3 regions of the Neorhizobium puerariae genome follow, and region 1 is predicted to be linked to each of the others. Evidence: riboswitches for the same ligand, from Rfam matches in the RefSeq annotation. Region 1 holds a riboswitch; each other region holds the start of a gene.

Region 1 (3,273 bases):
AAGGCTTCGGGAAAATCTGGGCAGCCGGCGCCTCGCCCTTGAACAGGAAGCCGTCGGAGCAGGTGCCGCGCATGCCGAGCGTGTCCCAGTCGACGGTCTTCTCGAGCGTGTACTGGTTCTTCCTGAAGACGGTCATCACCTGGTCGCCGGGTGCCGCGTCCGCGCGGGCGCGGGAGGTGATCATGATCGCATCGGCATGGGCGCCGTAGGAGATCACGGTCGCATCCTTCTGCAGGCGACAGGTGGCGCCGTCGATCTCGATCGCGCAGATGGAGTTGCGCAGGTTTCCGCCGATGCCGGCCTCCGTGGTCGCCGAGGCGACAAGCAGCTGGCGGGCGCAGAGCTCGCGCATGAAGTCCCCATGCCAGGCGCTGTCGGCGCTGTGTTCGACCAGGCTCGAAACCTTGATCTGGTGCATGGCGAAGACCATGGCGCTCGCGGCGCAGGCCTGTCCCATGATGGAGCAGACCTCGGCCATCTCCTGCATGGAGGCGCCTTCTCCGCCGAAAGCCGCGGGAATCTGGATGCCGAGCAGCCGTTCGGCCTTCATGGCGTCGACCGCCTCGTGCGGGAAGCGACCTTCCTGATCGACGCGATCGGCGAATTCCGCGGCCACGGCCGCAACGCGATGGGCGCGTGCTCCGAGCGTCATGTCGGAGGCAAGGGCGGGAAGGCTCATCAGGCGGCCTCTTTGGCTTTCAGGATCTGGGATACCGTTTCCTCGATCGCCGAGATGCTGGCGAAGGACTTGCGGTTCAGCAGGTTATCCGGGAACTCGATGTCGAAAGCCTCTTCCAGGCCCAGCATGAGTTGCACGGATGCGAAGGAGGAAAGGCCTGCCGCATAAAGATCGGCGCCATCCTGCAATTCGGTCACTGCGACCGGAAGGTTGCCAACCCGCGCCAGCAGTTCACGAATGGTCTCGTTCATCTCGACGTCTCCCGATGGTCTTGGAACTCTGCGTTCATCGCTGGCGGCATGTTTAGTTGAGAAAGCATAAGATTCCGGTAAGAAACATGCTGAAAATCGGGCTGCGGGATTCGCTAAAATCCAATCGATCGCGCCCGCCTTTACCGGCTTGACAGATGCGAGGCCCCGGTTTTTGATGGCGATATTCACCAGGGGGGTCCCGGCAAGGGGCTGAGATACTGCTGGGCAATCCAGGCTTTGCCTGTTGCGGCGCAGTGACCCGTTGAACCTGATCCAGTTCATACTGGCGTAGGGACGGTGCAAGCGCTGACGGCATGCCGGCGGAATTCCGCCTTGCGCCCGATGGCGTTTTTTCATCATTCCAACACTGGAACTGGGTCTCCAAACGTCAAACCCTGGAGCCTCGAACCATGAATATTGCCACGTCCAAGCTCGCGCCGGTCGTCACCACCGGCCCGCTTCCCGCCTCGACGAAAGTCTTCAAGCCCGGCAACCTCCATCCCGGCATCCGCGTGCCGATGCGCGAGATCGCGCTGCATCCGACCTCCGGCGAGCCGCCGGTGACCGTTTACGACAGTTCCGGCCCCTATACGGACCCGGCGCATGTCGCGGCCATCGAAAAGGGGCTGCCGCGCCTGCGCGAAAGCTGGGTGCTCGCGCGCGCCGATGCGGAAGCCTACGAGGGGCGGATCGTCAGGCCGGAGGACAACGGCTTTGCAGCCGGCGATCGCCTCACACCGGAATTCCCGATGAGAAACCGGCCGCTGAAGGCCAGCGGCGGAAAAGCCGTCACCCAGCTCGCCTATGCGCGGGCCGGCATCATCACTCCGGAAATGGAGTTCGTCGCGATCCGGGAAAACCTCGGCCGGCAGGCCGTGAAAGAGGCATTGGAAAGAGACGGTGAAAGCTTCGGCGCCCACATTCCGGATTTCGTGACGCCGGACTTCGTCCGCCGGGAGGTCGCCGCCGGCCGGGCGATCATCCCCGCCAACATCAACCATCCCGAGTTGGAGCCGATGATCATCGGCCGCAATTTCCTGGTGAAGATCAACGCCAATATCGGGAACTCGGCCGTTACGTCCTCCATGGCGGAGGAGGTCGAGAAGATGGTCTGGGCAATCCGCTGGGGCGCCGACACGGTCATGGACCTGTCCACCGGCCGCAACATCCACAACATCCGCGAATGGATCATCCGCAATTCACCCGTCCCGATCGGCACCGTGCCGCTCTATCAGGTGCTGGAAAAAGTGAACGGCATCGCCGAGGACCTCACCTGGGAAGTCTATCGCGACACGCTGATCGAACAGGCCGAACAGGGTGTCGACTATTTCACCATCCACGCGGGCGTGCGGCTCGCCTATATCCCGCTCACCGTCGACCGCGTCACCGGCATCGTCTCGCGCGGCGGTTCGATCATGGCGAAGTGGTGCCTGCATCATCACAAGGAAAGCTTCCTCTACGAGCATTTCGAGGAAATCTGCGACATCTGCCGCACCTATGACGTGTCCTTCTCGCTCGGCGACGGTCTGCGTCCCGGCTCGATCGCCGACGCCAACGACGCCGCGCAGTTCGCCGAACTCGAAACGCTCGGCGAACTGACGCAAGTCGCCTGGGCGAAGGACTGCCAGGTGATGATCGAGGGCCCCGGCCATGTGCCGATGCACAAGATCAGGGAGAACATGGACAAGCAGCTCACTGTCTGCGGCGAAGCGCCCTTCTACACGCTCGGCCCGCTGACGACCGATATCGCGCCGGGCTACGACCACATCACGTCGGGCATCGGCGCGGCGATGATCGGCTGGTTCGGCACCGCCATGCTCTGCTATGTGACGCCCAAGGAACATCTCGGCCTTCCGGACCGCAACGACGTGAAGACCGGTGTCGTCACCTACAAGATCGCCGCCCATGCGGCCGATCTCGCCAAGGGCCACCCGGCCGCGCGCATCCGGGACGACGCGCTCTCCCGCGCCCGTTTCGAATTCCGCTGGGAGGACCAGTTCAACCTGTCGCTCGATCCGGAAACGGCGCGATCCTTCCACGACGAGACGTTGCCGAAGGAAGCGCACAAGGTGGCGCATTTCTGCTCCATGTGCGGCCCGAAATTCTGCTCCATGCGGATATCGCACGACATCCGCGCCGAGGCGCAGAAGGAAGGGCTGGAGGCCATGGCCGCGAAATATCGCGAGGGCGGCGACCTCTACATGCCGGTCGGGAAGGAGTGAGGGTCCGCCGCATAAATGGCGTGCCGTTTCCGCCCCCTCTGCCCTGCCGGGCATCTCCCCCACAAGGAGGGAGATCGGATGGGAGCACCGGCTTCCCCAAACAAGCAGCCGTTCTACTCGG
Region 2 (3,273 bases), on a different contig from region 1:
CGGCCGCGAGAAACCGCGGCAACCTGCCGTCCTGCGCGAGATCGCGGCGCGTGACGAAGATCAGCTCGTCATAAGCCGGAACGCCATGCTCCTCGGGAAAGAAGGCGCGTCCCTCATGTCCTTCGAGCTTCATCTGCGTCAGTTCGAAGTTGCGGAAGCCGCCGAGCGTCGCATCCACCTTGCCGCCGATCAGCGAGGGAGACAGGGAAAAGTTGACGTTGATCAGTTCCACGTCCTCGTTGGTGAGACCTTCGGAGGCCAGCATGCGCTTCAGCATGGCGTCCTCGAAACCGGTCACCGAAAAACCGACCTTCCTACCCTTCAGGTCCTTGAGACTTTTGACCGGGCCGTCCGCCAGCACCGTCACCGTATTGAGCGGCGTTTCGACAAGCGTCCCGAAGCGAACGAGCGGCAGGCCGGCTTCGTGGTCGAGATAGAGATTGGGCTGGTAGTGGATGCCGATATCCGCCTGACCGGCAGATACCAGACGCGGCACCGCGGAGGGGTCGGAGGGAGGGATCAGTTCCACATCGAGGCCCGCAGCGGTGAACAATCCCCGCTCCCCGGCGATCACCATCGGCGCATGGTCGGGATTGACGAACCATTCGAGAAGCACGGTGAGCTTGTCGGCGGCTTGCGAGGAGGCAGGCGCAAGCGCGCCGGCAAGCGCCACGAAGGAGGCGAAAAGGATGCGGATCATGATCGTGCAGAACTCCTGAACGAGGGTGAGGATGTGGGATCGGCTTCGCTGGCCCAGGGCGCCAGGCCAACTGTCAGCCGATCGATGAGAAGCCGTAGTGCGAGCGTGAGGATTGCGAGCACGGCCATTGCCGCAAACACCATATCGGTCTGCATGCGGGCATTGGACTGAACCATGACGAAGCCAAGCCCGCCGGACGCGCCGACCCATTCGCCGACGACGGCGCCGAGCGGCGCCAGCGGCCCGGCAACCCGAAGGCCGGAAACGAGGCTCGGGATCGCCAGCGGCACCCGGATGCCGACAAGAGCCTGCCAGTGATGGGCGCCGTCGAGCGAAACGGCATCGAGGATTTCCCGGTCGGTGCGCCGCAGCCCGTCGGCGAATGCCGAGGCAACCGGGAAGAAGATGATGATTGTCGTCATTGCCACCTTCGAGGCTAGGCCGAAGCCGAGCCAGAGAACCAGGATCGGAGCGAGTACGAAAACGGGAAAGGCCTGCAGGATCAGAACCATCGGCCAGACGAGGCGGCCGAGAAGCGGCAATGCCGCAACCCCGAAGGCGGTGGCGGCGCCGAGGACGGCGCCGAACAGCAGCCCCAGGACGATCTCCGTCAGGGTGATGATGCTGTGCCGCAGCAGAAAGCCGGGCTGATGCAGAAAGGCGGCGGCCACCGCCATCGGCGACGGCAGAATATATCTCGGCGGCGCAAACAGCCAGACGCCCGTCTGCCAGAGAGCGACAAGCACGATGATGCCAAGACCTGCATGAGACGCGCGCATGACGTGGTCAGCCGCGATGATAGGCCGCTACCGGACATTCCTCGAATAAAAAGCGAAGCGCAGATATCATCGTTCGATCTCCAGACAAACCAATCACGGAGATCCAGGTGAAGCGGAGAAGAGAAAGTATCGTCGGCGACGCCATTTCCGTTCCTACGCCGGCATAACCCGGATCAGGTTCAAGGGTCCGGCTCACCGCCATCTCAGCATCGTACGATGCTCCCCTCGGAATGGTACGAAACTGTCGACTTTCCAGGCGCCTGTCAATGGGCACGGAAAGATCGACAAAAAGCGCGGCAACAGCAGCGCCGGGACCCAACGATACACGCAGTCGTCAGAAATTCCAGTCCTCGTCCTCGGTCGCCACCGCCTTGCCGATGACATAGGACGATCCTGACCCGGAGAAGAAGTCGTGGTTCTCGTCGGCATTCGGCGAGAGCGCCGAAAGGATCGCGGGATTGACCTTGCAGGCTTCGGACGGGAACAGTGCCTCATAGCCAAGGTTCATCAACGCCTTGTTGGCGTTGTAATGCAGGAATTTCTTGACGTCCTCGGTCAGTCCGACGCCGTCATAAAGGTCTTCCGTGTACTTTGCCTCGTTGTCGTAGAGTTCGAGCAGCAGGTCGAAGGCGAAATCCTTGATCTCCTGCCGCCTTTCCTCGCCCAGCCGCTCAAGCTCGCGCTGGAATTTATAGCCGATGTAATAGCCGTGCACCGCCTCGTCACGGATGATGAGGCGGATGAGATCGGCAGTGTTGGTCAGCTTGGCGCGGCTCGACCAGTACATCGGCAGATAGAAGCCGGAATAGAACAGGAAGCTTTCGAGGAAGACGCTGGCGACCTTTTTCTTCAGCGCATCACCGGATGCATACTGCTCCATGATCAGCGCGGATTTGCGCTGCAGGAATTCGTTCTCCTCCGACCAGCGATAGGCATCGTCGACATCCGGCGTCAGGCAGAGCGTCGAGAAGATCGATGAATAGGAGCGCGCATGCACCGCCTCCATGAAGGCGACATTGGAGAGCACGGCCTCCTCGTGCTGCGTGGCCGCATCCTCCATCAACCGCACGGCGCCGACCCCGTTCTGGATCGTGTCGAGCAGGGTCAGGCCCGTGAAGACCCGGATGGTGAGTTGCTGCTCCTCGGGCTTCAGCGTCGCCCAGGAGGGGATGTCGTTCGACAGCGGCACCTTTTCCGGCAGCCAGAAGTTTCCTGTGAGGCGGTTCCAGACTTCGAGGTCCTTGTCGTCCTCGATGCGGTTCCAGTTGATGGCTCGGATGCGTGAGATCGGCCTGATGGCGACGTTCATTGATGGATTTCCTCGACAAATTGTGATGGTGCCCGGAGCCCCCTCACCCTGCCCTCTCCCGAAGGAGAGAGGAGGACGCCGCGCATGCCGCATCTGTCTTCTTCCCATCGGGAAGAAGGTGCCGGCAGGCGAATGAGGGGGCCACGCGCTCGAAGGCCCGCGGCTGAAATCAGGTCAGAGCGTACAAGACACGCAGCCCTGCACCTCGGTGCCGGACAGCGCCATCTGGCGCAGCCGGATGTAGTAGATGGTCTTGATGCCCTTCCTCCAGGCGTAAATCTGCGCCCGGTTGATGTCGCGCGTCGTCGCCGTGTCGCGGAAGAACAGCGTCAGCGACAGGCCCTGATCGACATGCCGGGTGGCCGCAGCGTAGGTGTCGATGATCTTTTCCGGACCGATCTCGTAGGCGTCCTGATAATATTCGAGATTGTCGCCGGTCATGAAGGCGGCCGGATAATAGACGCGGCCGATCTTGCCCTCCTTGC
Region 3 (3,273 bases), on a different contig from region 1:
ATCCGCTTCGAATGGGCGGGCGGCAAGGCGACGCGCTCGCCGGCAGCCTTGGGAGAACCGAGGAAGACCTCCTGGCCTTCCACCATCGCGATGACGCCCTTGCCGCCCAGCGCCTTCGCATCGCTCGCGGCGGGAATATCCACCTCGTCCTCCGCAGCTTTCGCAAGGATCGCGACGGCCAGCGGATGGCTGGAGCCCGTCTCAAGGGCCGCGGAAAGGCGCAGCACGTCCTCGGCATTGCGGCCGAAGACGATCACGTCGGTCACCTGCGGCCTGCCGGCCGTCAGCGTCCCGGTCTTGTCGAGCGCCACCGCCGTCAGCTTGCCGAGCGTTTCGAGCACGGCGCCGCCCTTCATCAGCAGGCCACGGCGCGCGCCGGAGGAAAGCGAGGCGGCGATCGCGGCCGGTGTCGAAATGACCAGGGCGCAGGGGCAGCCGATCAGCAGGATCGCAAGGCCCTTGTAGACCCACTCGCCCCAGCCGGCTCCGGAAACGAGCGGCGGCAGGATGGCCACCAGAGCCGCGACCACGACCACGCCCGGCGTGTAATAACGCGAGAAGCGGTCGATGAAGCGTTCGGTCGGCGCCTTCTTCTCCTGCGCCTCCTCGACCAGCCGCACGACGCGGGCGATCGTATTGTCCGCGGCAGCGGCGGTCACGCGTATGCGCAGCGCCGCATCGCCGTTGATCGTGCCGGCGAAGACGGCATCGCCGGCATCTTTGGCGACCGGCGTGCTTTCACCCGTCACCGGCGCTTCATCGATGGCGCTTGCCCCCGCGACGATGACGCCGTCGGCCGATATCCGGTCTCCCGGGCGCACGAGAATGATGGAGCCGATGGCGAGGCTTTCGGCCGGCACCTCGCGGGTCCTGCCCCCTTCCCGGCCGTCCACTTCGAGAAGCGCGTTCTTCGGCACGAGGGCGGTCAGGCTCTGGATGCTCTGCCGCGCCCGCCCGGCCGCCACACCTTCCAGCAGTTCCCCCACGAGGAAGAGGAAAACGACGGCGGCCGCCTCTTCCGAGGCGTCGATGACGACGGCGCCGACGGCGGCGATCGTCATCAGCATCTCGATCGAGAACGGCGTGCCGGCAAGCGCCGCCATGATGGCGCGACGGGCGATCGGCACCAGGCCGATCAGCATCGCGGCCGTGAAGATATACGGTTCGTAGGCCGGAACCAGATGGCCGAGGCCATATGCGGCTGCGAGCGCCGCCCCGACAAAAATCGTCAGCCGGCCCTTGGCGCTTTTCCACCACGGCCCCTCCATCGGCCCGTGGTCGTGGCCGTGCAGACCCTCGATCTCCTGCCCGGCGTCGGCGCGGTGATCGTGCCCGCCGCCATGGCGGTGCGCGTGGCCATGCGCTCCCTCGTGGTCGTGGCGGTGCTGGCCATGGTCATGCGTGCAGTCCGGTCCATGCACATGGGCGTGCCCTTGCGCATCGTGATCGTGCCCATGATCGTGACGCTCCGCGCCTGCCGGCGGCTTCTTTCCCAGTGCACGCAGTGAATATCCCAGCCCGGTCACTTTCCTTTCGATCGCGGTCAGGTCGCTGGTGCCGTCATGATCGACCGTCATCGTGCCCGCGGCGACGGACACGGAGACATCTTCAACACCCGGCATGCGGCGCACCGCCGTGTCGATCTTGGTCGCGCAGCTTGCGCAATCCATGCCGCCGACCTTGTACCGGGCCTGATTTGTCACCGTCATCATCTCTCTCCTTCTGGATCGAGCACCTGCTTACAACCTATAGCGACTAGAGCTTCAAGGGCGTTTTTCAAGAATTTGCTGGCGGTCACCGGCCGATTTGCGCTAAGCCTCGTTTCTGACAGGGGCGTCCGGCGAAAGCCGGGCTGAGAAGCACCCTTTGAACCTGAACCAGATCATGCTGGCGGAGGGAGTCGTCCGGGCCTTCTACTCATCGCGCCCGCGCCTGCCCCGCCCAACGAGGCGAGAATGCAGACAATCTCCTTCCCTGGCGAAACGCCCGGCCAGTTGCTGGCCGCGATGCGCGCCCAAAATCCGCTCGTGCAGAACATCACCAATTTCGTGGCGATGAACATCGCGGCGAACGTGATGCTTGCGGCGGGAGCTTCGCCTGCCATGGTGCATACGCAGGAGGAGGCTGGCGAGTTCGCCCGCATCGCCTCCGCGCTGACCGTCAATATCGGCACGCTCTCGCCGGATTTCCTGATGGGCATGAAGGAGGCGGCAAAAGCCGCAGGAGAAACCGGAAAGCCCTGGATACTCGATCCCGTCGCGCATTTCGCCACCGGCTATCGCCGCGCCGCCACCGCCGAACTCATGGAATTGAAGCCCGCCATCATCCGCGGCAATGCTTCCGAAATCATCGCGCTTGCCGGCAGCAGATCGAGCGGCCACGGTGTCGACAGCGGCGACCCGACCGAGGCCGCGGAAGGTTCCGCCACAGCGCTTGCCCGTCAGAGCAGCGCCGTGGTCGCCGTCACCGGCGAGGTGGATTTCGTCACCGATGGCCACCGTTCGGCGCGCATCATGGGCGGTTCGGACCTCATGCCGCGCGTCACCGCGCTTGGCTGCTCGCTGACCTGCCTTGTCGGCGCCTTTGCCGCGACAAGGCCGGAAAAGCCTTTCGAGGCAACGGTCGCCGCGCTCGCCATGTTCGCGGTTGCCGGCGGCCAGGCGGCTGCCGAGGCCTCTGGTCCCGGCTCGTTCTCTCCCGTCTTCCTCGACCGGCTCGCGGCACTTTCGCCCGAGGCGCTCGATGCCGAGGCCAGGATCACGGGCGCATGAAGACCTTCGATCTTTCCGTCTATCTGGTCCTCGACCCCGATCTCTGCCGCGCGATCGGCATGGTGGAGACGGCCCGGCTCGCCGTTGCCGGAGGGGCGACCATCGTGCAGCTCCGCGACAAGCAGGCCGATACGGCCGCGATGATCGAAACCGGCCGGGCGTTGAAGGCCGCGCTTGCCGGCACCGGCGTGCCGCTGATCGTCAACGACGACGTCGAGGCGGCGATCGCGATCGGCGCCGAAGGCATCCATGTCGGCCAGAGCGACATGGCGGCGGCAACGGCGCGCGAGCGCGTCGGCCGCGGCATGATCCTCGGCCTTTCCGTCGAAACGGAGGAACTGGCGCGGCGGGTCGATCCTTCGATCGCCGACTATGTCGGCATCGGACCGGTCTTCGCCACCGCCACCAAACCGGACCACGAGCAGCCGGTCGGCTTCGAGGGGCTCGCGCGCATCGTCGCGGTGGCCCCGGTTCCGGCGGTCGCGATCGGCGGCCTGAAGGC

The links. A riboswitch is a leader RNA that binds a small molecule or an ion and turns the genes downstream of it on or off. The one in region 1 is predicted to bind thiamine pyrophosphate.
Region 2: linked by a shared signal. The riboswitch ahead of ACFFP0_RS25480 (ABC transporter permease) and the one ahead of thiC (phosphomethylpyrimidine synthase ThiC) in region 1 are both predicted to bind thiamine pyrophosphate.
Region 3: linked by a shared signal. The riboswitch ahead of thiM (hydroxyethylthiazole kinase) and the one ahead of thiC (phosphomethylpyrimidine synthase ThiC) in region 1 are both predicted to bind thiamine pyrophosphate.

What each region holds. Positions count from the first base shown of each region.
Region 1 is NZ_JBHMAA010000077.1:201,448-204,720, forward strand. Features, by position in the region: gene ACFFP0_RS31980 (acyl-CoA dehydrogenase family protein) at 1-679, opposite strand, end outside; gene ACFFP0_RS31985 (acyl carrier protein) at 679-930, opposite strand; TPP riboswitch at 1,111-1,243, shown strand; gene thiC (phosphomethylpyrimidine synthase ThiC) at 1,341-3,152, shown strand.
Region 2 is NZ_JBHMAA010000032.1:208,660-211,932, forward strand. Features, by position in the region: gene ACFFP0_RS25475 (ABC transporter substrate-binding protein) at 1-700, opposite strand, end outside; gene ACFFP0_RS25480 (ABC transporter permease) at 697-1,479, opposite strand; TPP riboswitch at 1,613-1,715, opposite strand; gene nrdF (class 1b ribonucleoside-diphosphate reductase subunit beta) at 1,814-2,788, opposite strand; gene nrdE (class 1b ribonucleoside-diphosphate reductase subunit alpha) at 2,963-3,273, opposite strand, start outside.
Region 3 is NZ_JBHMAA010000008.1:323,895-327,167, forward strand. Features, by position in the region: gene ACFFP0_RS06895 (heavy metal translocating P-type ATPase) at 1-1,709, opposite strand, end outside; TPP riboswitch at 1,820-1,916, shown strand; gene thiM (hydroxyethylthiazole kinase) at 1,956-2,771, shown strand; gene thiE (thiamine phosphate synthase) at 2,768-3,273, shown strand, end outside.